3 regions of the Streptomyces sp. MS06 genome follow, and region 3 is predicted to be linked to each of the others. Evidence: riboswitches for the same ligand, from Rfam matches in the RefSeq annotation. Region 3 holds a riboswitch; each other region holds the start of a gene.
The links. A riboswitch is a leader RNA that binds a small molecule or an ion and turns the genes downstream of it on or off. The one in region 3 is predicted to bind thiamine pyrophosphate.

Region 1: another riboswitch for thiamine pyrophosphate. It lies ahead of thiC (phosphomethylpyrimidine synthase ThiC); the one in region 3 lies ahead of ACL02U_RS08060 (thiamine ABC transporter substrate binding subunit).
Region 2: another riboswitch for thiamine pyrophosphate. It lies ahead of thiO (glycine oxidase ThiO); the one in region 3 lies ahead of ACL02U_RS08060 (thiamine ABC transporter substrate binding subunit).

The regions. Positions count from the first base shown of each region.
Region 1 covers NZ_JBJZOJ010000002.1:4,348-12,128, forward strand. The annotation lists gene ACL02U_RS01065 (SsgA family sporulation/cell division regulator) at 1-60, shown strand, start outside; gene ACL02U_RS01070 (YibE/F family protein) at 283-1,770, opposite strand; TPP riboswitch at 1,842-2,017, shown strand; gene thiC (phosphomethylpyrimidine synthase ThiC) at 2,010-3,824, shown strand; gene ACL02U_RS01080 (hypothetical protein) at 3,939-4,802, opposite strand; gene ACL02U_RS01085 (metallophosphoesterase) at 4,996-6,078, opposite strand; gene ACL02U_RS01090 (LacI family DNA-binding transcriptional regulator) at 6,482-7,594, opposite strand.
Region 2 covers NZ_JBJZOJ010000009.1:24,610-32,390, reverse strand. The annotation lists gene metF (methylenetetrahydrofolate reductase [NAD(P)H]) at 1-96, opposite strand, end outside; gene thiE (thiamine phosphate synthase) at 310-975, opposite strand; gene ACL02U_RS06480 (Rv2175c family DNA-binding protein) at 1,109-1,474, opposite strand; gene ACL02U_RS06475 (NAD(P)/FAD-dependent oxidoreductase) at 1,554-2,753, opposite strand; gene ACL02U_RS06470 (hypothetical protein) at 2,798-3,184, opposite strand; TPP riboswitch at 3,236-3,347, shown strand; gene thiO (glycine oxidase ThiO) at 3,345-4,502, shown strand; gene thiS (sulfur carrier protein ThiS) at 4,499-4,699, shown strand; gene ACL02U_RS06455 (thiazole synthase) at 4,703-5,497, shown strand; gene pknB (Stk1 family PASTA domain-containing Ser/Thr kinase) at 5,679-7,607, shown strand.
Region 3 covers NZ_JBJZOJ010000011.1:87,932-95,712, reverse strand. The annotation lists gene ACL02U_RS08065 (ABC transporter permease) at 1-601, opposite strand, end outside; gene ACL02U_RS08060 (thiamine ABC transporter substrate binding subunit) at 577-1,668, opposite strand; TPP riboswitch at 1,758-1,863, opposite strand; gene rlmN (23S rRNA (adenine(2503)-C(2))-methyltransferase RlmN) at 1,954-3,060, opposite strand; gene ACL02U_RS08050 (reverse transcriptase domain-containing protein) at 3,301-4,767, opposite strand; gene ACL02U_RS08045 (HDIG domain-containing metalloprotein) at 5,402-5,962, shown strand; gene ACL02U_RS08040 (NUDIX hydrolase) at 5,950-6,420, opposite strand; gene ACL02U_RS08035 (XRE family transcriptional regulator) at 6,449-7,180, opposite strand; gene ACL02U_RS08030 (hypothetical protein) at 7,338-7,691, shown strand; gene ACL02U_RS08025 (FtsK/SpoIIIE domain-containing protein) at 7,695-7,781, shown strand, end outside.

The DNA.
Region 1 (7,781 bases), on a different contig from region 3:
GACGCCCATCTCGACGAAGCCCTCGGCCGCATTCTGGCGGAGGAGCAGAACGCGGGCTGAGGCATGCCGGACATGCGGCAGAGGCGGTCCGCGCCATCGTCGCCGGAGTGCAGGAACGCTTCTTCAAGATGGTGAAGCCGTAGCCCTGCCGCCTGGACGGGCCGGCCGCTCCGCCCTCCCGTGCCGACGCCACGCCGGGGATGCGGAAGTGCCCCGGAGCCGTCCCGGTCGTCAGGCGCCGGGTGCGAGGGCAGACCGCTCGACAGGCGGACGGCCGACCGGTCAGGGTTTGCGCCGCCGCCCCCGACCGCCACGGGCCAGGGCGGCCGGCGGGTGTGAACCCGCCGGCCGGCCCGCGCCCGTGCCCGCTCCGGCCGACACCGGTCGGGTGCGGTCGGCTGCCACCACCAGGGCCGCCAGAACGGTGGTGACCGGCACGGAGGCGACCAGACCGATCGAGCCGACCAGTGTGCGCACGATCTCCTCGGCGACCAACTCGCTGCCGGCGACCGTCCCCACGCTGCTCTGCGCGATCGAGAAGAGCAGCAGCAGTGGCAGGGCGGCGCCCGCGTAGGCCAGGACCAGCGTGTTGACGACGGAGGCGATGTGGTCGCGTCCGATGCGGATGGCCGAGCGGTACAGCCCGCGCCATCCCATCGACGGATTCGCCTCGTGCAGTTCCCACACCGCCGAGGTCTGCGTGACCGTCACGTCGTCGAGGACGCCGAGCGAGCCGATGATGACCCCGGCCAGCAGCAGACCGCTCATGTCGATGGAGGGATAGAGTCCGTGGATCAGGCCCGTGTTGTCGTCGGTGTTGCCGGTGAGTGCGGCCCAGCCGATGAACACGGCACCGACCAGCCCGGTCAGCAGCAGTGAGATCAGGGTTCCGAGTACCGCCACCGACGTCCGCGCGGACAACCCGTGGCTGAGGTAGAGCGCGATCAGCATGATGGCGCTCGATCCGACCACCGCCACCACCAACGGGTTCGCCCCCTCGAGGATGGCGGGCAGAATGAAGAAGTTCAGCAGCAGGAAGCTGATGGCCAGCGCGACGAGCGCCATCACCCCGCGCATCCGGCCGACGATCACGACAGCGAGCGCGAAGACTCCGGCGAGCAGGGCCATCGGGAACCGGCGGTCGACGTCGGCGACCGAGTACTGCAGGTCCTTGGGCGCCGAGGGCTCGTAGGCGACCACGACCCTCTCGCCACTGTGCAGTTGCCGTGACTGGTCCGGCTGGACGATCTCGGTGAACGTGCGGCCCTTGTCCTTGCCGGTGTCCACCCGGATGGTCGCCTTCCGGCAGGCGTTGCCCCCTTCCTGCCGGGTCGAGTCGCCTCCGGCGTCGGCCGTGCCGTCCGGGGCTCCTGCTCCCGCGGCGTGGACGGACGCGCAGCTCACCCCGTCCACCCTGGTGACCGTCGCCTGCTGGGTCTGCCGGTCGAATCCCACGCCGGTGCGCTGGTGCGGCGGAGCACCTGCGGGCCACAGCACCACCAGACCGACGACCACGGCCGCGGCGAACGGCACCAGGACGGCCGCGATGACCTTGCGCAGGTGCCGGGAGACGGGAGCGGCCGGACCGTGGCCGTGCCCGTGCCCGTGCCCGTGCCCGTGCCCGTGCCCGTGCCCTTGCGCTGGACCGTGTTGGTGGCCCTCCCCGTGCCCGTGTCCGTGGTCGTCTCCGACATCCGGGGTCCGGTCCTCCGAGTCCGGACCCGGCTGTGGTCCCGGTGGCGGATACGCATGCTGACGAGTCGTGGTCACCGAGCGATCATCGCAAGAACAAAGGGGGCCCTCTGTTCACCGCGCCCGAAATGACGCTAGCGTGGAGGCACCTTTGCACACGCGGGAGCTCGGAGCACCGGGCTGAGAGGGCGCTGACGTCCGTCTTTGCGATGTTTCACGTGGAACGAGCGATGTTCCACCGAAATCTCGAAGACGGTGGCCGCTGCGTCGACCGCCGAACCTGTTACCGGGTAATGCCGGCGTAGGGAGTAGGTCTCATGACCGACAAGGACGCACGCACGCCTGCCTCCGCTCAGATAGCGGCCGAGGGATCGGCCGATACGGGGGCCGGGAAGTCCATCGGCTGGCACAAGGGATACGTCGAGGGCTCGCGCCCCGACCTCCGGGTGCCGGTCCGCCAAGTGCACCTCACCAACGGGCAATCCGTCACGCTGTACGACACATCGGGGCCGTACACCGATCCACTCGTCGACACCGATGTCCGCAGGGGCCTGGTCCCGCTGCGGGAGAACTGGATCATCGCCCGCGGCGACACCGAGGAGTACGCGGGCCGCCCGGTCCGTCCTGAGGACGACGGGATCAAGCACACCGCGCCGCGGGGCGGTCTGCGCAACCTCGACGCCGTCTTCCCGGGACGTCCGCGTCAGCCGCGTCGCAGCCGTGACGGAGCGCCGGTGACGCAGCTCGCCTATGCCAGGCGAGGGGAGATCACGCCGGAGATGGAGTTCGTGGCCGTCCGGGAGAACGTGTCCCCCGAGGTCGTCCGGGAGGAGATCGCCGCCGGCCGGGCGGTACTTCCGGTGAACGTCAACCACCCGGAGATCGAGCCGATGATCATCGGCAAGCGGTTCCTGGTGAAGGTCAACGCGAACATCGGCAACTCGGCTGTGACCTCCTCCATCGAGGAGGAGGTCGAGAAGATGACGTGGGCGACACGCTGGGGCGCTGACACGGTGATGGACCTGTCCACGGGGCGCAACATCCACACCACGCGCGAGTGGGTGCTGCGCAACTCTCCCGTACCGATCGGCACCGTGCCGCTCTATCAGGCGCTGGAGAAGGTCGACGGAAAAGCCGAAGAGCTGACCTGGGAGATCTACAAGGACACCGTCATCGAGCAGGCCGAGCAGGGCGTGGACTACATGACCGTCCACGCGGGCGTCCGCCTCCCCTACGTACCGCTCACCGCGCAGCGGAAGACGGGCATCGTCTCGCGAGGCGGATCGATCATGGCGGCTTGGTGCCTGGCGCACCACAAGGAGTCGTTCCTGTACGAGAACTTCGAGGAGCTCTGCGAGATCCTCGCCGCCTACGACGTCACGTACTCCCTCGGCGACGGGCTGCGGCCGGGTTCCATCGCGGACGCCAACGACGAGGCGCAGTTCGCGGAGTTGCGCACGCTCGGGGAGCTCAACCGCATCGCCAGGCGCTTCCACGTGCAGACCATGATCGAGGGCCCGGGGCACGTCCCGATGCACAAGATCAAGGAGAACATCGACCTCCAGCAGGAGATCTGCGACGAAGCTCCGTTCTACACGCTCGGTCCGCTGACGACGGACGTCGCTCCGGCCTACGACCACATCACCTCCGGCATCGGTGCCGCGATGATCGCCTGGTGGGGTACGGCCATGCTCTGCTACGTCACGCCCAAGGAGCATCTCGGCCTGCCCAACCGGGACGACGTCAAGACGGGCGTCATCACCTACAAGATCGCCGCGCACGCCGCCGACCTCGCCAAGGGACACCCGGGTGCGCAGGAGTGGGACGACGCGCTGTCCGACGCGCGCTTCGAGTTCCGCTGGGAGGACCAGTTCAACCTCGCCCTGGACCCGGACACGGCACGGGAGTTCCATGACGAGACCCTGCCGGCTGAGCCCGCCAAGACGGCTCACTTCTGCTCCATGTGCGGGCCGAAGTTCTGCTCGATGAAGATCAGCCAAAGCATCACGGAGCGGTTCGGCGGTGCTGCGGCTGAGGAGGCGTCTCCCGAGGAGGTCGCCGAGGGGATGCTGCAGAAGTCGAAGGAGTTCGCGGAGAGCGGGAACCGGGTGTATCTGCCGATCGCGGACTGAGGCCGCCGGGCGGCACTCGTGGTGGTGCGCTCACGGGTGCCGCCTGCCGGGGCGGCCCAACCGTCCCGGCCGGCCTGGGCCCCGGCCGGTTCGCGGCGCGGAGCAGTCGTTCGGCTACTCCGGCTGGTGGTCCGGGCCTCCGAAGTCAGGGCTGCTGAAGTCGGGGCTGCTGAAACTGGGGCGCCGGCCGGCGACGGTGCCGTCCTCCGGGCTGCTGAAGCCCGGCCGGTCGTAGCCCAGCCGGGGCATGCGTCCTTGCGGCGACGGTGCGGTGGCCCGCATCGCGGCCGTACCGGGGTCGGCCAGCGCCTCCCGCAGAAACGGAAGGATGCCGCGGTCCAGCAACGCCTCGCGCCAGGCGTTCTGCGCCTGGGCCACCTCCTTGCGCCCGGCGCTGTAGGAGCCGGAGTCGGAGGACGGCCGGTTGCGCAGCGCGGTGATCAGCAGGCCGGCGGTGGCGATGAGGATGGCGACCGCGGTCAGCGCGCCGAAGGCCCAGCCGACGGTGAGCATGGTCCGGGCGAACGCCGCTTGCGGGTCCAGCATCTTCAGGAGGTAGCCGACCAGCAGGAATATCACCGCTGCCGTGCCGGCGAGAACGGGCGCCAGGACCGCCACGACGGCGACGGCACCCGCACCGGATGCTTCGGCGACCTCTTCGACCGTGGCGGCGAGGCCCGCTGCACGGGTGTCCGGCTCCGCCCCGTCGTCGGTGCCGTCGGCTTCCGGGGCGGGCGGTTCCGGGTGGCGGAGCGCCTCGCGGACCTTGACGTAGTGCTGGTACTCGGTCGCCGCGGCGGCCGTGATGAGTGCGGTGGCGTTGAGCGCCATGGTCCGCAACTGTTCCGGGTTGAGTCGTTGTCCGACAGCGGCCAGTTCCGGGTGGTGTGGTGCGGAGCGCAGCGCCTCATCGAGGATTCGCTCGAATTCCGGGCGGTCCTCGCTGAGAAGATGCTGCGGAAGGTTGTTCATGTGCATCCCCCGATGCTCCGTAGGGCTTGGGGCTCGCATGCCAACGAGCCGTCGGGCAGAAACGGAGGGGAGCCTGCTACGGACATGCCGATGGTAGAGCCGCTACGGCAACCGGTGACAGGGGGTTTCCGGAAATTGCGTCCGGTTCTGCGCCGTTCGCCGTCGGCGCGCGGTGGGCGTCCGACCGGTAGGTGACAGGTCAGTCGGGCGGCGGCAGTTCCCGGACCAGCAGCTTTCCGGCCATCGTCACTCCACCGTCCATCGCGATGGCCAGTCCGTCGGCGTAGACGTGCGGGCCCTCGACGACGGGGTCCCTGCTGTCCTCGCCGTCCTCCGAGCCGACCTCGCCCAGCAGGTACGGGATGGGGCTGTGGCCGTGCACGATGCGCTTGCCGCCGTAGGTGTCGAGCAGGGAGCGCACGGCGTCGGCGCCGCCCTCGTCGCGGAAGGAGAAGCGCCGGGTGAGCTTGCGGAACAGGTCCCAGCACTGGTCCGCGTCGTTGCGGGTGAGGGTTTCGCGGACGGTGTCGTTGACCGCCTCGATCGAGTCCCCGAAGTCGAGGTAGGCGGTGGTGTCCGAGTGGACCAGGAGGTAGCCGTTCACCTCCTCGACCGCGTCGAGGCGGGCCATCCACTGCAGGTGGTGGTCCTGCAGGCGGTCCATGTCGGTCTTCTGGCCGCCGTTGAGCAGCCAGGCGGCCTGGAAGGTGGCGGTGCCCGCACCGGAGTTGACGGGCGTGTCGCCGAACCGCTTCGCACCGAGCAGCAGCAGCTCGTGGTTGCCCATGAGCGCCTTGCAGTAGCCGCCCGCCGCGGCCGCCTCCGCGGACAGCCGCATCACGAGGTCGATCACGCCGATGCCGTCCGGGCCGCGGTCGGTGAAGTCGCCGAGGAACCAGAGCCGGGTGGTCCCGGCGCACCAGTGCCCGTCCGCGTCGATCAGGTCCTCGGCCCGGAGGGCGGCGACCAGTTCGTCGAGGTAGCCGTGCACGTCGCCGACCACGTAGAGGGCACCCGGGCGAACGTCCGGCTGCTGGGCCGGTACGGATGCGGCCGGGCCGACGGGCACCTGGACGGTGTCACCCCGATTGATGACGGGGAGATCGCGCTGTGTGGGGGTGTACCCCTCCGGGGGGTCCGTCCGGTCCGCCGGGCCGAGAGCCTCCTCGGGGTCGGTGCCGGGCGGGTGCGGACCGGCCTCGTGGACGTACGCCGGCACCCGGAAGTCGCGCAGCGTCGCCGTCCGCTCCGCCTCGGATCCCTGACCGGCCCCCTGAGTCATCGACCCCTCCACCATCGCGCCGCAGCTGCACCGCATCGGACTGCCTGGTCGCAGCGGCCCGCGGTGTCGTGGGCCCATCATAGGAACGCGGATCGCGCCGTGTGATGACCCAGGGGTGGTGAATCGGAGCAAGACTCCGGTTCACCGTGGCTTTCGCCCCGATTGGGAAGGTGTGACCCGCCGGGCGTCCCCGGGGCCGCCGGGTCCCGAGGTACCGGGAACCGGGAGACCATGCCGTGCGGACGGCGCGCCGCCTTGCGGGCGACCGACGGCGCCGCCGGGAGGCGTCCGGCCCCCGTGTGCACACGGTGCCGTCGCCCGCCCCGACGGTCCGGCCGACCCTCCAGGGAGCCTCCCGGCCGGTGCTGCGGGCCCGGGGCGCAGCCGTTCCGGTCGGCCTCCGTCACCCTTCCTCCGGCGCTCGGGGCGGGCTGACCGTCCTCCGCGGGGCCCGGCGCTGGGAGGAGGTGCGCACGATCATCTCGGTCGGTATCACCTGCTCGACCGGCTGGTCCGATTCGAGTCCCTCGATGGCGTCGATGAGCAGCTGGACGACGGCGGTGCCGATGCGCCGGGGTTTCAGGGACAGGGTCGTGATGGGCGGCTCGGTGCTGGCGTAGACCGTGGACTCGCTGCAGCACACCAGCAGCAGGTCCTCGGGGACGCGCAGTCCGTACCGGCGGGCGGCGGCGAGCAGATCGGTGCCGTTGGGGTCGAACAGGCCGTACACGGCGTCGGGTCGGTCCGGCCGGGCCAGCAGCCGGTCCGCGGCGACGGCGCCGGCACAGGGGTCGTGCGCGGGGTAGGCCTCGTAGACCGGATCCTGGCCCACCCGCTCGCACCAGCGCAGGTAGGCGGTGGTCGACAGGTGTGTGTAGGTGTCCGTCGTCGTGCCGGTCAGGAGTCCGATGCGGCGGGCTCCGGCGTCGGCCAGGTGGTCCAGGATGCCGAGGACGGCGGCTTCGTGGTCGTTGTCCACCCAGGCGGTGACCGGGAGAGTGCCGGCCGGCCGGCCGTCCGAGACCACCGGTAAACCCTGTTTGACCAGTTCGCTGACGACCGGGTCCGTGTCGGAGGGGTCGATGACGACCGTGCCGTCCAGGGCGACGTTGGACCACACGTCGTGGCGGGAGGTCGCGGGGAGGATGACGAGCGCGTATCCGCGGGCGAGCGCGGCGGAGGTGGCGGCGCGCGCCATCTCCGCGAAGTACGCGAACTCTGTGAAGGTGAAAGGTTCATCCCCGTATGTCGTCACCGTCAGGCCGATCAGGCCCGATTTACCGGTGCGGAGGGTGCGGGCCGCCGCGGAAGGCCGGTAGCCGAGTCGCTCGGCCACCTCGCGGACATGGCGCCGTGTGGCATCGGGGAGCCTGCCTTTGCCGTTCAGGGCATCGGAGACGGTCGTGATGGAGACTCCGGCGGCGGCGGCCACGTCTCTGATGCCCGCCCGGCCCGGCCGGCTTCCTCGGCGTGAGGTTTCCGCGCGGCTCACCTGGTGCTTCCCTGCTGCTGTCATGGCGAGCCGATAGTAGGGCTCATGCGGTGGGGTAGGGCGGACGCATATGCACGCATTGACAGGCACGTTTCTGCATGATCATAAGCGGGCAACTGCCATGGAAATCAAGGCAGTTGAAAGTTTCAACAACAAGACATGCCGTGTCGACGCGCGGAGGCCTGCCAAGCTCGTGATGTTTCGAAGAGGT
Region 2 (7,781 bases), on a different contig from region 3:
GTAGAACTCGAACGAGTAGGTCGCCTTTCCGGTGGCGAGCATCTCGCGCACGGTCCGCGCGCGATCAGTCCTGGTGGATGCGGTTCCGAGGGCCATACCGGCAGGTTAACCAGGGGTAGGCGGTCCCCCAACCGGAGCACGGGTATTTGCCCGAAAAGTCGGCCTGTTGTCCACCCCTTGGACATACGTCCCCCGAAGCACGGGGAAACGGGCGCCGCACGGCGCCGGGCACCGCGGCCACCGCGGCCACCGCGGCCACCGCGGCCACCGCGGCCACCGCGCAGGATCTTCGCGATACCCCAGGCCGAGCTAGAGGACCGCCTCCCGCAGCCGCTCCGCGAACCGGGCCGCCGCCTTCCCCGGGTCGTCCGCCTCGGTGAGCGCCCGCACCACGACCACCCGGCGGGCACCGGCCCGCAGCACCTCGTCGAGGTTGCCCGGGTCGATACCGCCGATGGCGAACCAGGGGCGGTCGGTGCCCAGGCCCGCGGTGTACCGGACCAGGTCCAGGCCGGGGGCGGGGCGGCCCGGCTTGGTGGGGGTCGGCCAGCAGGGGCCGGTGCAGAAGTAGTCCACACCGTCCTGCACGGCGGCCGCCGCGGCCTCCGCCTCGGAGTGCGTGGAGCGGCCGACGAGGGCCTCCCCGCCCAGGATCCTGCGGGCGGCCGGCACCGGCAGGTCGCCCTGGCCCAGGTGGAGCACGTCGGCGCCGGCGGCGTGGGCGACGTCCGCGCGGTCGTTCACCGCGAGCAGCCGGCCGTGCCGGGCGCAGGCCTCGGCGAAGACCTTCAGGTACTCCAGTTCCTCGGCGGCTTCCATGCCCTTGTCGCGCAGTTGCACGATGTCCACGCCGCCCGCCAGTACCGCGTCCAGGAACTCCGGAAGGTCGCCCTGGCGCCTGCGGGCGTCGGTGCACAGGTAGAGCCGGGCGTCGGCGAGGCGGGCGGTGGCGGCGGTGGCGGCCTTGTCTGACATGGGTGGTTCCCCCGTGGTGGGTGCCGGGTCGGCGGCGTACGGGCCGCGACGGGGCGCGGCGGACGGCGGCCGCGGCGCAGGCCGCGGCCCGTACGCCGGACGGTGTGCGGATGGGCGGTGGGGCGGGTGCGGGTCAGACGGCGAGCGCCTGAGCGCGGCGCTTCACCTCCGTGCCGCGGTTCTCGCCGAGCGCCTGCGCGGGGGTGCCGGGCAGGCTCGGGTCGGGAGTGAACAGCCACTCCAGCATTTCCTCGACCGTGAAGCCGTCGTCCCGCAGCAGGGTCAGGGTCCCGGACAGGCCCTTGACGACCTTGTCCCCGTCGATGAAGGCGGCGGGGACGTGGAGCGCCCGGTTCTCGCCCCGGCGTACGGCGATGAGCTGGCCCTCCTTGACGAGCTGCCGCACGCGCGTCACCTCGACGCCGAACTGTTCGGCGATGTCGGGGAGGGTGAGCCAGCCGGGGACGAGAGCATCGGTCTTAGCGTCAATCTCGGTCACATGACCAAGCCTGCCATCTGGCACCGACAGTCGGTAGTCAGCCCCGGCCGCGGCGGCCGCGCCGGTGGGGCCGCCGCGGTCAGCCGACGGTGGCCGCCTTCAGCGGTCTGGCCGGGTCGGCGAGCAGTTCGGGGTCCATCGCGGTGCCCGCGCCGATCAGCCGGCGCCCCTGGGCCAGGTCCCGCGGACGGCCGACGGCCAGCAGGGCGACCAGCCTCCCCTCACGCAGCCAGCACACCGTCCACGCCGGCCCGGAGGGGGCGCCCCGCCAGACGGTGCGGTCGGCACGGGCGTGGTGCCCGGCGTACTGCACGAAGCGGCCGAACTGCTCGGACCAGAAGTACGGCACCGGGTCGTAGACCGCGTCGGGCTGCCCGGTGGCCGAGCCGACGATGTTCGCGGCGACCACGCGCGGGCCCTGGAGGGCGTTGTCCCAGTGGTGGACCAGCAGGCGCTCCCCGTAGCGGGCGGACGGGAAGGAGGCGCAGTCGCCGACGGCGTACACGTCGGATGCGGAGGTGCGCAGGTGGGCGTCGGCGACCACCTCGCCGCGGGCGCCGAGCTCGACGCCGGAACCGGCCAGCCAGCCGGTCGCGGGCCGGGCTCCGACGCCGACGACGACGGCGCCCGCGGGGATCCGGGTGCCGTCGTCGAGCACCACCGCCCCGGGCTCGACGTGCTCGACGCGGGCGTGCGTGCGCAGCACGGCCCCGCTGTCGGCGTACCAGGCGGCCATCGGGGCGGCGACCTCTGCCGGCAGGGTCCCGGCGAGCGGCCGGTCCGCGGCCTCGACCACGGTGACCGCGCAGCCGGCCTCGCGGGCCGCGGTGGCGAACTCGGCGCCGATCCAGCCGGCGCCGACGACGACGATGTCGTGCTGGCGGGCGAGGACGGGCCGCAGTCGTTCGGCGTCGTCGAGGGTGCGCAGCAGGTGCACCCCGGGTACGCCGTCCGTGCCGGGCAGCCGGATCGGCTCCGCGCCGGTGGCCAGGACGAGGACGTCGTAGGGCACGGGCCCGGCGGCGGTGTCCAGTTCGTGGTCGCCCGGGCGCAGGCCCAGCACCTCCCGGCCGAGCTCCAGCCCGATGCCGAGTCCGTCGAAGTCGACGTCGAAGGCGGAGTGCTCGGCGGTGCCGAGCAGGACCGCCTTGGACAGCGGGGGCCGGTCGTAGGGCTGGTGGGGTTCGGCTCCCACCAGGGTCACCGAGCCGGTGAACCCGTGCTCGCGCAGTGCGACCGCGGTCTGCACCCCGGCCATGCCGGCGCCGACCACGACCACCCGCCCCGCGGCCGGGGCCGTGGCCCGCCGCTGCGTCCGCTCACTCACCTGATCACCCTAGTCAGCCGGCTTCCCACCGGTCCGCCGTCGTCGTCCGCGACCTGCTCCACCACGCTCGTCCCGCTGCCCTCCCGGGACTCCCACTCCCAGTCCTCCTCCAGCCGCACCCGCCCGTCCGGCAGCTCGAGGACGGTGGCCACGCAGTGCCCGGCGGACGTCGTACCGTCGCGGGTGAGCTGCACGTACCGGAAGTCCAGCCGGTCCCCCTCCCGGATACCCACCAGACGGCCGCGTACGACATCGCCGCCCGCGTACTCGGCCCAGATCCCGCCGTCCTGCTCGTGGTAGGCGAACCGGGTAGCGGCGCCGACCTGGCCGGGGGCCTGGTCGGCCACCGGGGCGAGGACGAGGCCGTCGAGCGATCGGGCCATGGTGCGAGGCTCCCTTACAGGCACGGTCCGGGCGGGCTAGGGTGGCCACCGTAAAGCACTCGCGGGAGCCCGGACGCACCGGGCTGAGAGGGAGGCTGGCGGCCTCCGACCGTACGAACCTGATCCGGGTCATGCCGGCGAAGGGAGGGGCTGGACGCCCATGTCGCCCACGCGTACACCTGACGTCCTCGTCATCGGGGGCGGGATCATCGGGCTGGTGACGGCCTGGCGGGCCGCCCAGCGCGGACTCGCCGCCGCGGTGGTGGACCCGGACCCCGGCGGCGGCGCCGCACAGGTGGCCGCCGGGATGCTGGCCGCCGTCACGGAGCTGCACCACGGCGAGCAGACACTGCTCGGCCTGAACCTGGCGTCGGCCCGCCGCTACCCGGGCTTCGCGGCCGAACTCACCGACCTCACCGGGCAGGACCTCGGCTACCGCCGCTGCGGCACGCTCGCCGTGGCTCTGGACTCCGACGACCGGGCCGAGCTGCGCGAACTGCACGCCCTGCAGCGGCAGTCCGGGCTCGACTCGCAGTGGCTGTCCGGTCGGGACTGCCGCCGGCTGGAGCCGATGCTCGCGCCGGGCGTGCGCGGCGGGCTCCGCGTCGACGGGGACCACCAGATCGACCCGCGCCGGCTCGCGGCCGCGCTGCTCGCGGCCTGCGGGCGGGCCGGCGTGGTGCTGCACCGGGAGCGGGCCGAACGGCTCACGGTGGCCGGGGACCGGGCCACCGGCGTGGTCACCCGCTCGGGCGCGGTGCTCGGCGCCGGGCAGGTGGTGCTCGCCGCGGGAAGCTGGAGCGGGCGGCTGGCGGGCGTGCCGGACGACGTGCTTCCGCCGGTCAGGCCGGTGAAGGGGCAGGTGCTGCGGCTGAGCGTGCCGCAGCGGTACGCGCCCTTCCTCAGTCGCACCGTGCGCGCGGTGGTGCGCGGCAGCCAGGTCTACCTGGTGCCGCGGGAGAACGGCGAGCTGGTGGTGGGCGCGACCAGTGAGGAGCTGGGCTGGGACACCACGGTGACCGCGGGCGGCGTGTACGAGCTGCTGCGCGACGCCCACGAGCTGGTGCCGGGGCTGACGGAGCTGCCGCTGACCGAGACGCGGGCCGGGCTGCGCCCCGGTTCCCCGGACAACGCGCCGCTGCTCGGGCCGACCGCCCTGGACGGGCTGCTGCTGGCCACCGGTCACCACCGCAACGGCGTGCTGCTGACCCCGGTCACCGGCGAGGTACTGGCGCACGCCCTGGTCACCGGGGGGCTGCCGGAGGAGGCGCGGGCGTTCAGCCCGCGGCGGTTCGCCCCGGTGGAGCGGGCCGCGTGAACATCTCCGTCAACGGTGCGCCGCGCGAGGTCGCCGAGGGCACCGCCCTCGACTCGGTCGTCCGGTCCCTGACCGGGGCCCCGTCCGGCGTCGCCGCCGCTCTCAACGAGACCGTCGTCCCGCGCGCGCAGTGGCCGTCGGCCCGCCTCGCCGAAGGCGACCGCGTCGAGGTCCTGACCGCAGTCCAAGGAGGCTGACCCGTGGCCGAGGATCCCTTCGTCGTCGGGGGTACGCCCTTCGCGTCCCGCCTGATCATGGGCACCGGCGGTGCCCCGAGCCTGGAGGTGCTGGAGCGGGCGCTGGTGGCGTCCGGCACGGAGCTGACGACGGTGGCGATGCGGCGGGTGGACCCGTCGGTGCACGGATCCGTGCTGTCGGTGCTGGACCGGCTCGGGATCCGGGTGCTGCCGAACACCGCGGGCTGCCGTACGGCCGGGGAGGCGGTGCTCACCGCTCGCCTGGCACGCGAGGCGCTGGGCACGGACCTGGTGAAGCTGGAGGTCGTCGCCGACGAGCGCACCCTGCTGCCCGATCCGGTGGAGCTGCTGGACGCGGCCGAGACGCTGGTCGACGACGGTTTCACGGTCCTGCCCTACACCAACGACGACCCGGTGCTGGCGCGGCGGCTGGAGGAGGTCGGCTGCGCGGCGGTCATGCCGCTGGGCTCGCCGATCGGCTCCGGTCTCGGCATCCGCAATCCGCACAACTTCCAGCTCATCGTGGAGCAGGCGGGCGTGCCGGTGATCCTGGACGCGGGGGCGGGCACGGCCTCGGACGCGGCGCTGGCGATGGAGCTGGGGTGCGCGGGCGTGATGCTCGCCTCCGCGGTGACGCGGGCCCGGGACCCGGAGTCGATGGCCGCGGCGATGCGGCACGCGGTGGAGGCGGGCCGGCTGGCGCGGCGGGCCGGCCGGATCCCGCAGCGGTGGTTCGCGCAGGCGTCGTCGCCGGCCCGGGGCCGCGCGGTACTGGATCCGGAGCGGCCGGCCTTCTGAGCACGCGGCCCTCCGCCCGGGGCGCACGGCTCTCCGCCGGGGCGCACGGCCTCCGCCCGGGGCGCGCAGCCCTGCGCGCGGTCTTCCGGGCCCTCGGGAGCGCGTCACAGGTCGGCTGCAGTCCCGCCCCGATCCTGTGGAAGGGAACGGGGTGTCGGTGACGGCTCGTAGACTCACCCGCGTGGACACGACCCTTGAGGACCCTCTGGTCGGGCGGCTGCTCGACGGGCGGTACCGCGTCGAGGCGCGGATCGCGGTCGGCGGGATGGCCACGGTCTACCGGGCCGTGGACACCCGCCTGGACCGCGTGCTCGCGCTGAAGGTGATGCACCCGGCGCTCGCGGCGGACGGCTCCTTCGTGGAGCGGTTCATCCGGGAGGCGAAGTCCGTCGCCCGGCTGGCCCACCCGAACGTGGTGCAGGTCTTCGACCAGGGCACCGACGGTTCGTACGTCTACCTGGCCATGGAGTACGTCGCCGGCTGCACCCTGCGCGACGTGCTGCGCGAGCGCGGGGCGCTGCAGCCCAGGGCGGCGCTGGACATCCTGGAGCCGGTGCTGGCCGCGCTCGGCGCGGCGCACCGGGCCGGGTTCGTGCACCGGGACATGAAGCCGGAGAACGTCCTGATAGGGGACGACGGACGGGTCAAGGTGGCCGACTTCGGGCTGGTGCGCTCCGTGGACACGGTCACCAGCACCACCGGTGCCGTACTCGGCACGGTGTCCTACCTCGCCCCGGAGCAGATCGAGCACGGCACCGCCGATCCGCGCGCCGACGTGTACGCCTGCGGGGTGGTGCTGTACGAGATGCTGACCGGCGGCCGGCCGCACGACGGCGACTCCGCCGCAGCGGTGCTCTACAGGCACCTGCACGAGGACGTGCCGCCGCCGTCGGCCGCGGTGCCGGGGACGGCGCGCGCGCTGGACGGGCTGGTGGCGTCGGCCACCGCGCGGGCGGCCGGGACCCGGCCGGAGGACGCGGTGGCGCTGCTGGCGCAGGTGCGCGAGGCGCGCGCGACGCTCTCCGCGGCGGAGCTGGACGCAGTACCGCCGCAGGCCCTCTCGGCGGAGCACGACAACGCCGAGGACCGCACGAGCGTCATCCCCCGTTCGATGACGCTGCCGCGCCTGCTGCCGGTCGGCGAGGAGGACCGGCCGGAGGGCCCGGTCCACCGCACCAGCCGTCTGCAGTCCCCGCCGCCCGCCCCGCGGCGGGGCCCGGTGCGCTTCCGGCCGCGGATCATGACGATCGTCGTCGCCGTACTGCTGGTGCTCGGCGCCGGTGGGGGCCTGTGGTACATCAACTCCGGGCAGTTCACCAAGGTGCCGCCGCTGCTGTCGCAGACCGAGGCGCAGGCCCGCGAGCGGCTGGCGGGCGCCGGGCTGGACGTGGGCGAGGTGCGGCGCGCCTTCAGCGACACCGTCGAGCGCGGCAGCGTCATCAGCTCCGACCCCGCGCCGGGCGCCCGGGTCCGCAACAACGCCTCCGTGTCGCTGACGGTCTCGCGGGGCCCGGAGACGGTGAAGGTCCCGGACCTGGCGGGCTACCGGCTGGACAAGGCGCGTTCGGTGCTGAAGGACGCGGGTCTGGAGCCGGGGATGGTGACCCGGCGGTTCAGCGCGGAGGTCCCGAGGGGCTTCGTGATCGCCTCGGAGCCGGTGGCGGGCACCCAGCGGCACGCGGGTTCCGCGATCGCCCTCGACGTCAGCAAGGGCAGTCCCGTGGACGTGCCCGACGTCACCGGCGAGGACCTGGACGCGGCGAAGGACGACCTGGCGGGTGCGGGTCTGAAGGCGGAGGTCGCCGGCGAGCGGGTCAACTCCCCGTTCGACGCCGGGCAGGTCGCCGCGCAGACGCCGGGCGGCGGCGGAGAGGCGGCCGAGGGCGACACGGTGACGCTGACCCTGTCGAAGGGGCCGGAGATGGTCGAGGTCCCGGACGTGGTGGGTGAGCACGTGGACGAGGCCAAGAAGCGGTTGGAGGGCGCCGGTTTCGAGGTCGAGGAGGACCGCGGGCTGCTCGGCCTGTTCGGCGACACCGTCCACAAGCAGTCCGTCAAGGGCGGCGACCGGGCGCCCAAGGGGTCGAAGATCAAGATCACCATCCGCTGACGGGCGACGCGGCACCGGTCCGCCGGGGCGACCCACACCGCCGGGGCGACCCACACCGCCGGGGCGACCCACACCGCCGGGGCGACCCACACCGCCGGGGCGACCCGCACCGCCGCGCCGGCACCGCGTCGCCACCCGGCCGCGCCGCTCTTCGACACCTCGCCACCCCGCCGC
Region 3 (7,781 bases):
TGACCGTCCGCCAGGCCGCGAACCGCGAGGCGCCGAGCATCCGCGCCGCCTCCTCCTGCCCCGGGTCCAACTGCGCCCACAGCCCTCCGACGGTGCGCACGACCACGGCGTAGTTGAAGAAGACGTGCGCCAGCAGGATCGCCCACACCGTCGTGTCCAGGCGGACGCCCCAGAGGTCGTCGAGGAGCCCGCCGCGACCGACCAGGGCCAGGAACGCCGAACCGACGACGACGGTCGGCAGCACGAACGGCACCGTCACGACGGCCCGCAGCACCTGCTTGCCCGGGAAGGCGAAGCGGGCGAAGACGTAGGCCCCGGGCAGCGCCACCAGCAGGGTGAGCGCGGTGGAGGCGGCCGCCTGCCAGGTGGTGAACCACAGCACGTGCCGCACGTCGGACCCGGCCGCGACCTGCCACAGCCGCTCGATCCGCCAGGCCCCGTCGACCCGCAGGCCGCGCACGACGATCGCGGTGACGGGGTAGGCGAAGAACACCGCGAAGAACGCGACGGGCACGACCGTCAGGCCGAGCCGCACCGCGCTCCCGCGGCGCGGTGCGGCGCCCGCGGCCGCTTGCCTCACTTCAGTACGAGAGACGTCCACGACTTGACCCACGCGTCACGGTGGTCGGCGATCCTGGCCGGCGTCATCGTCTCCGGGTCCTCGGCCGGGGGCCCGTACTTCGTGAACTCGGCCGGGACCTGCACACCGTCCACCACCGGGTAGACGAACATGTTCAGCGGCATGTCCTGCTGGAACCGCTTGGTGAGCAGGAAGTCGATGAACGCCTTGCCGCCCTCGGGATTCCCGGCATTGCTCAGCAGGCCGGCGAACTCGATCTGGCGGAAGCAGGTGCCCTTCGCCACCCCGGTGGGTGCGGTCGACGGCTTGGGATCGCCGTAGATCACCTCTGCGGGAGGCGAGGACGCGTAGGACACCACGAGCGGCCGGTCGGCCTTCGCCTGCTTGCCGCCGGCCGAGCCGGAGAAGTCCTCGTTGTAGGCCTGCTCCCAGCCGTCGACCACCTGCACTCCGTTGGCCTTCAGCTTCTTCCAGTAGTCCTGCCACCTGCCGTCGCCGTAGCGGGCCGCGGTGCCGAGGAGGAAGCCGAGGCCCGGTGAGGAGGTGGCGGCGTTCTCCGTGACCAGGAGATCCTTGTAGGCCGGCTTGATCAGGTCGTCGAAGGTGGCGGGCGGGGCCAGCTCGTGGTCGGCGAAGTACTTCTTGTCGTAGTTGACGCAGATGTCGCCGTAGTCGACCGGCGTGACCCGGTGCCGGTCGGCGTCCAGCTGGTACTGCGCGCCCACCCGGTCCAGACCCTGGGCGCGGTACGGCTGGAACAGGCCGTTGTCGAGCGCGCGGGACAGCAGGGTGTTGTCGACGCCGAAGAAGACGTCGCCCTGCGGGTGGTCCTTGGTCAGGAGGGCCTTGTTGACGGCCTGCCCGGCGTCCCCGCTCTTGAGGACCTTGACCTGGTAGCCGGACTGCTTCTCGAACGCGGCGATGACGTCCTTCGAGGCCGCCCACGAGTCGTGGCTGACGAGAGTCACGGTGCGGGAGCCGCCGCCCCGGGTGCTCCCCTCGTCGGACGCGCCGCACGCGGTCAGCGCGGGCACGGTGACCAGTCCCAGCCCGAGGGCGAGGGCGGTGGCCTTCTTGGTGATGCTCACTTGATTCCTCCTGGGGTGACCAGGAGAAGACGCGGCCCCGCCCGGAACCGGCGGGCATCCGTCCGCCGGGGCCGGGCAGGGCGCAACAGCTCGAGTGGTGACCGATCTCCCTACCCAGAATGACCTGGGCCAGGTTCGGAGGGTCTGCGGCCGGTGCCGCACTCTCAGCGCTGTGGCGCTCCCCTGTCGGAATATGCAGGTGTGGATGATGCTGATATCGGTGGTGCGGATATCGGTGGTGCTGTGACGTGGTGCTGTGTCGGTGTGAAGTCGTCCGTGCTCAGGCTACCGCTCGGTGGCCGCGAGCTGGCCGCAGGCCCCGTCGATCTCCTGACCCCGGGTGTCCCGGACGGTCACCGGCACCCCGTGCGCGGCGACGGCGTCGACGAACGCCTTCTCGTCCTCCGGTCGGGAAGCGGTCCACTTCGAACCCGGCGTCGGGTTGAGCGGGATGAGGTTGACGTGCACCGGTTTGCCCTTCAGGAGCCGGCCGAGCCGGTCACCGCGCCAGGCCTGGTCGTTGATGTCCCTGATCAGGGCGTACTCGATGGACAGCCGGCGGCCGGACTTCTGGACGTACTCGAATCCGGCGTCCAGCACCTCGCGCACCTTCCACCGCGTGTTCACCGGGACGAGCGTGTCGCGCAGCTCGTCGTCCGGCGCGTGCAGGGAGATGGCGAGCCGGCACTTCAGGCCCTCGTCGGCCAGCCGGTGGACGGCCGGAACGAGTCCGACGGTCGACACGGTGATACCGCGCTGGGACAGCCCGAGGCCGTCGGGCGCCGGGTCGGTGAGCGCCCGCACGGCGCCCACCACCCGCTTGTAGTTGGCCAGCGGCTCGCCCATCCCCATGAAGACGATGTTGGACAGCCGGGCCGGACCTCCGGGCACCTCCCCGTCCCGCAGGGCCCGCATCCCGTCGACGATCTGGTGCACGATCTCGGCGGTGGACAGGTTCCGGTCCAGGCCGGCCTGCCCGGTGGCGCAGAAGGGGCAGTTCATACCGCAGCCGGCCTGGGAACTGATGCACATGGTCACCCGGTCCGGGTACCGCATCAGCACCGACTCCACGAGAGTGCCGTCGAACAGCCGCCACAGCGTCTTGCGGGTCGCGCCCTGGTCGGTGGACAGATGCCGGACCACCGTCATCAGCTCCGGCAGCAGCGCCTCCCGCAGCTTCCCGCGCGCCCCGGCGGGGATGTCGGTCCACTGCTCGGGGTCGTGCGCGTAGCGCGCGAAGTAGTGCTGCGAGAGCTGCTTGGCGCGGAACGGCTTCTCACCGATCGCGGCGACCGCCTCCTTGCGCTCGGCGGGCGTGAGGTCGGCGAGATGCCGCGGCGGCTTCTTGGCTCCGCGGGGGGCGACGAAAGTGAGTTCTCCGGGCTTCGGCATAACCCTCCTAGTGTCGCAGATCAACTCGGGGAGCCCAGGCCAGAGCGGGGTGGGGGTGGTCACCCGTGGGTGCCGACTGTCAGCCTTGGTCGGCCTCGGACGGCCCAGGGACGGCCCAGCCCTGATCCGAGTGCGCCGTGATCACCGCCACCCCAATCGCTTATGGCATCACCAGCAGCCTTCCGTTCACCCAGCCCACGTAACGTGCGTCGGCTGATCCAGGGGCGTCGAATTTGCCCGCTATTCGGAGGCAACCGAGTCATAGTCCGCAGAGACTTTGGGAGTCGAATAGTTGTTGGCTTCCAACCATTCCCGAGTCACTACGTTGCTGGCATCCTGCTTGATGGTACGCGAAATCAGCAACCTCTCATCTCGCGCATTCATTAGAGCCAAAGCATAGATTCTCTGAAAAATAGGTCGCGCCTCATCATCCAGACGTCTACGAATGATGTCCTTAGTCGCGGTGGGGTCAATCTGAGCCAAGCGTTGGGCCGCCACTGAGATTTGATGCAGGTCAGAACCCTTTTCCAGCCATTCCGCCATCACTTCCCGATATGCTGGCAGCCGATTAGAACTGGGGATAGCCAAGGCGAACTGAGCAGACGACCAGTGGATTGCCGCCCACTCGGTTGCACGGTAGCCGCTATACCAATCGCAGTAGGCACCCATTCTGCGCGGATCTTCTTTTACAGCATCGCGGAAGTACCTGCCCAGCGCGTCTGCAACGTGGGAGAGTTTCTCCGCAAAGGCAAGCCATCGATCAAAATTCCCATACTCCTTATGCTTCCTGAGAGTCTTCAGGATCACTTTGATCGTGGCAGAAGATTGACTGAACGGCCTTTCCAGTGCTGCACCCTCTAGCTTCCTCAGCCATTCGATGTCCATCTCCTCGACTGCGGCTTCAACGACATCGGACCCATTCTCCAGTATTTGAATCCTCTTCTTTACGGGGATCGGCACTTCTTGAAGGCCCTCCAGAAGCACATCCTGCCGGATCTCTTTGAGGCGACCCAGGCGACTCTTAGAGGCGTTGGCCTCAAGACCCAGCTCTCGAACGCGAGACTGGAAGTCGAGGAAGAACTTGTAGAGCGTCGCCTCTTCTCCGGTTACGTAAATATCATCCATCCACCTGACTGCCCCTGTCAGTTGACCTGAAGACAACCTCTGCGAAATCAGGTTGTCGAGTGGAGCCATGTACCGGTTCGCCAGGATGGCGGATGGCCAACTTCGCTGAGGAAGACCATTCCTGGATGCAAGCTCGTGATGAGATCGAACAATCTTTTCAATTAGGCGCGCACCAGCAGAATCGCCCGCCTCGGAATAGACAACATCCACTGCCTTATTGACATCAATGGAAGCAAAGAAGGAGGTGATATCCGTCTGAAGTGCATACCCTTCCATCAATGCAGGGTCATGAAAGAATGAAGAATAATTCTTCCACTCGTCACCGTTGTTGGCCAGCCTCTTCTCATTGCGCAATCGCCAGCCGTAGACCCATTCGGGCAAATTGGCGTGAAGCTTTGAGGTTACCTGCGCGATAGCTGCCGCATAGGCCATCCTTACGTCTAGCGACATCACTACGGCCGGACGTACCCCTAGGCGGCTTTTCGGCACAACGGTGGGTTCGAATCTAGGCTCCCGCCGCAGCGTGATATTGCCGTCTCGGTGCACAATCTCCGACCACGGAAATTCCCGCGGGCTCTTCATCACCCAAGATAGTTCGGGCCACCCCCAGGGGTCCCGGTACCAATCTCCATACATTTCCGTCTGACAGATATCCGCGGCCTTCTTTGCATCAAGTCCAAAACTCATTAGCCCCCCTGACTTGCGATACCGATGCAATGTGCGCGGTGACCCTGCGCATCGAGAATAACTTAGCGTACAGCGTCAGGGGCGAGGCAGTGTTTTTCCTGCCAGTCGGCTCTGGTCGCAGGCTTCCGGTTAGGTCGGCGGAGCGGCTTTGGGCTGGAGCTGCTTTGGGGCGAGTGATCATGGCCCCGTAAGCTTCCGGCGTGTCGGGCAGTCTGTGGACCTGCCCGGTAAAGCACGACGTTGGGGCCATGATCTTAGAGGCTCGCCCCAAAGTGGCTGCCTAAAGCCGTGGAGCCGACCGCCCCAGCCACAGAGGGTTTTCCTGCCTCTGCCCGCTGCACGTAGCGCGCCGCCGGGCGCGGCCAGCCGGGGCGGAGACAGGAGGCAGGCCGCGCCGCAGAGGCGGCGCGCGCCCGCGCCGTGCGCGGGCTCTTGATGGATGTAGGGAAAGTCGTACCGCACCCTTGATCGGCAGTTGCTCCGATCACGGCCTGTCGGCTCTCGGCTCGACTCGGCTACCGTTCCATGCATGCCTTCTGCACTGGACACGCCCCAGGGAGCGGCCGAACTCGCTGAGTCCCTGCTCCCCCAGCTCGGGAACCGCTGGCTGCACACTCAGGCCGTGGCTGCTCGGGCCCGCGAAGCTTCCGCGGCTGTGTCCGAGGCGGACCGGGATCTCCTCGTCGCTGCCGCGTGGCTGCATGACATCGGCTACGCGCCCGAGCTGCGTGACACCGGATTTCATCCTCTCGACGGTGCCAGGCACCTCGAATCGCTGGGTGCGCCGGCACGTCTGGTGCGGCTCGTCGCTCATCATTCCGGGGCCGTGTACGAGGCAGAGCAGCGCGGGCTCTCGACAGAGCTGGCCGTCTACGAGCGGGAGGACTCGCCGGTCCTGGACGCCCTGATCTTCGCTGACATGACGACCGGGCCCGCCGGGCAGTCCTTCGACTTCGACACCCGGATCGACGAGATCTTCGTCCGCTACGAGCCGGGCAGCGAGGTCCACAACGCGATCAGCAAGGCACGGCCCTACCTTCAGGGCGCGGTGGAGCGGACTCGCGACCGCTTGTCGCATCAGCCGAGGTAGGGATCTGCCCGGTCGGCCAGGCCGTGCTCGATCCGCATGCGCATCGACGGGTGGATCTTCAGCTCGTCCAGCTTGCTCGGGTCGACGAAGGCGACTTCCTTGCTCTCGCTGCTCGTCCGCAGCCGGCCACCGGTGATGCGGGCATGGAAGCAGACGGAGAACTGCTGGCGGACCTCGCCGTCGTCGTACGCCATGACGTGCCCTGGGTTGGTGTAGATGCCGACGAGGCCGGTCACCTCCACCTCGAAGCCGGTCTCTTCCCTGGTCTCGCGTACGGCTGCGTCCGGGGCTGACTCGCCCAGGTCGACGCCGCCGCCGGGCAGGGCCCAGAGGTCGTTGTCGGTCTTGTGGATCAGCAGGACCTCTCCGGCGTCGTTGCGGGCTACGGCGGTCACGGAGGGAACGAGGCTGTTCGCCTTCGGGGCGTGGGGATCGTTGAAGTAGTCGACACGGGCCATGCGTTCAGCGTTGCACGTCCGGAGCCCGTTACGCCTCCCGGCCCCGCTCCCACGCGTAGTCGAAACTCCGCATGTAGTGCCGGAAGGTCCGGGCTCCCGGAAGGTACCGGAAGTGCATCACCGGGTTCTGGCCTGCGGGGGCTCCGAGGACGTGGGGGTTCACGAGAAGGTCCTCGTCGAACCGGTAGATCGAGTTGTAAAGGATCGTGTCGTGCAGCCGGACATCGACGCCGGGCGTCGACATGGCGGGCTCAAGGTAGCGGCGGGTGATCCGGGCGCGTGCGGCCAGGTCGCCTCCGATGCCTTCCTCCTCGCCGCGCTGGTGGACCGCCTCGGAGTCGGGGTCGCCGAGCAGGATGCGCACCTGGGCGCCGGCCTTCGCCTTCTCGGCCAGTTGTTCGGGCAGGTCCGGGTGGCTGTCGAAGAGGAACAGCCCGGCGTACACGAGGACGTCGACCTGGTCTGTCGCCTTCTCGATCAGGGATGCCCAGAGCGGGGCGGGAACCGCGCCACGGTGCGGGTAGTACGTGATCAGCTCTGACGTGCTGGCCTTCTCCGCCTGCTTCTCCACCGATGGCCAGAGATAGACCTCGTCGACTCCGAGGAAGCTGGCCGCCTTCCAGCGGTGGCCCCGGTGCGGGGTGCGGCTCGTGGTGATCCACCGCTCGACGCTCTTGGGGTCCACGCCCACGTGGTCGGCAACGGACTGGATCGTCTCGCCGTTCGCTGAAATCGCCGCGCGCAGACGCTCGTTCGCCATGTCGTGCCCTTCACCGGGACCAGCAGGGACGTTTTGACGATAGCTCAGACGTCCCTAAACGTCCATACGGACGGTGATGCGTCCACCCCCTCTCACGGTCTCCTGATCTCACCGACGAGACGTCGGCCAACACCTCACCTCAACAGGAGACAAGACGATGCGTCAGATCCCCGTGGACACCGCCAACGCCACCGTGATGGTCGCCAAGACCCCCCAGCCCAAGGTGAAGGACCGCCGTACCGGTGAGATCGCCACCGACAAGGACGGTGCGACGCTCATGGTCGTGGAGGTCATGTTCTCCACGCCCGACGAAGTCGAGATCCTCAAGCTCACCGTCCCGCAGTCCGGCGTCTCCGAGGACCTGGCCATGGGCACTCCCGTGGTCCTGACCGGCCTGGTCGCCTCGCCGTGGGAGAACGAGTTCAACGGCCAGAAGCGGCACGGGATCGCCTTCCGTGCGGTCGCGGTGACCTCGCTGACCGCTGCGGACTCGGCCTCGAAGGCGGCCTGATCCATGACGTGGCTGACCGTTGCCCTGGTGCTGGTCGTCGCCGCTGCGGGTCTCCTGCGGTGGCGGCGCCCCGCCTGGTACTGGCTGACC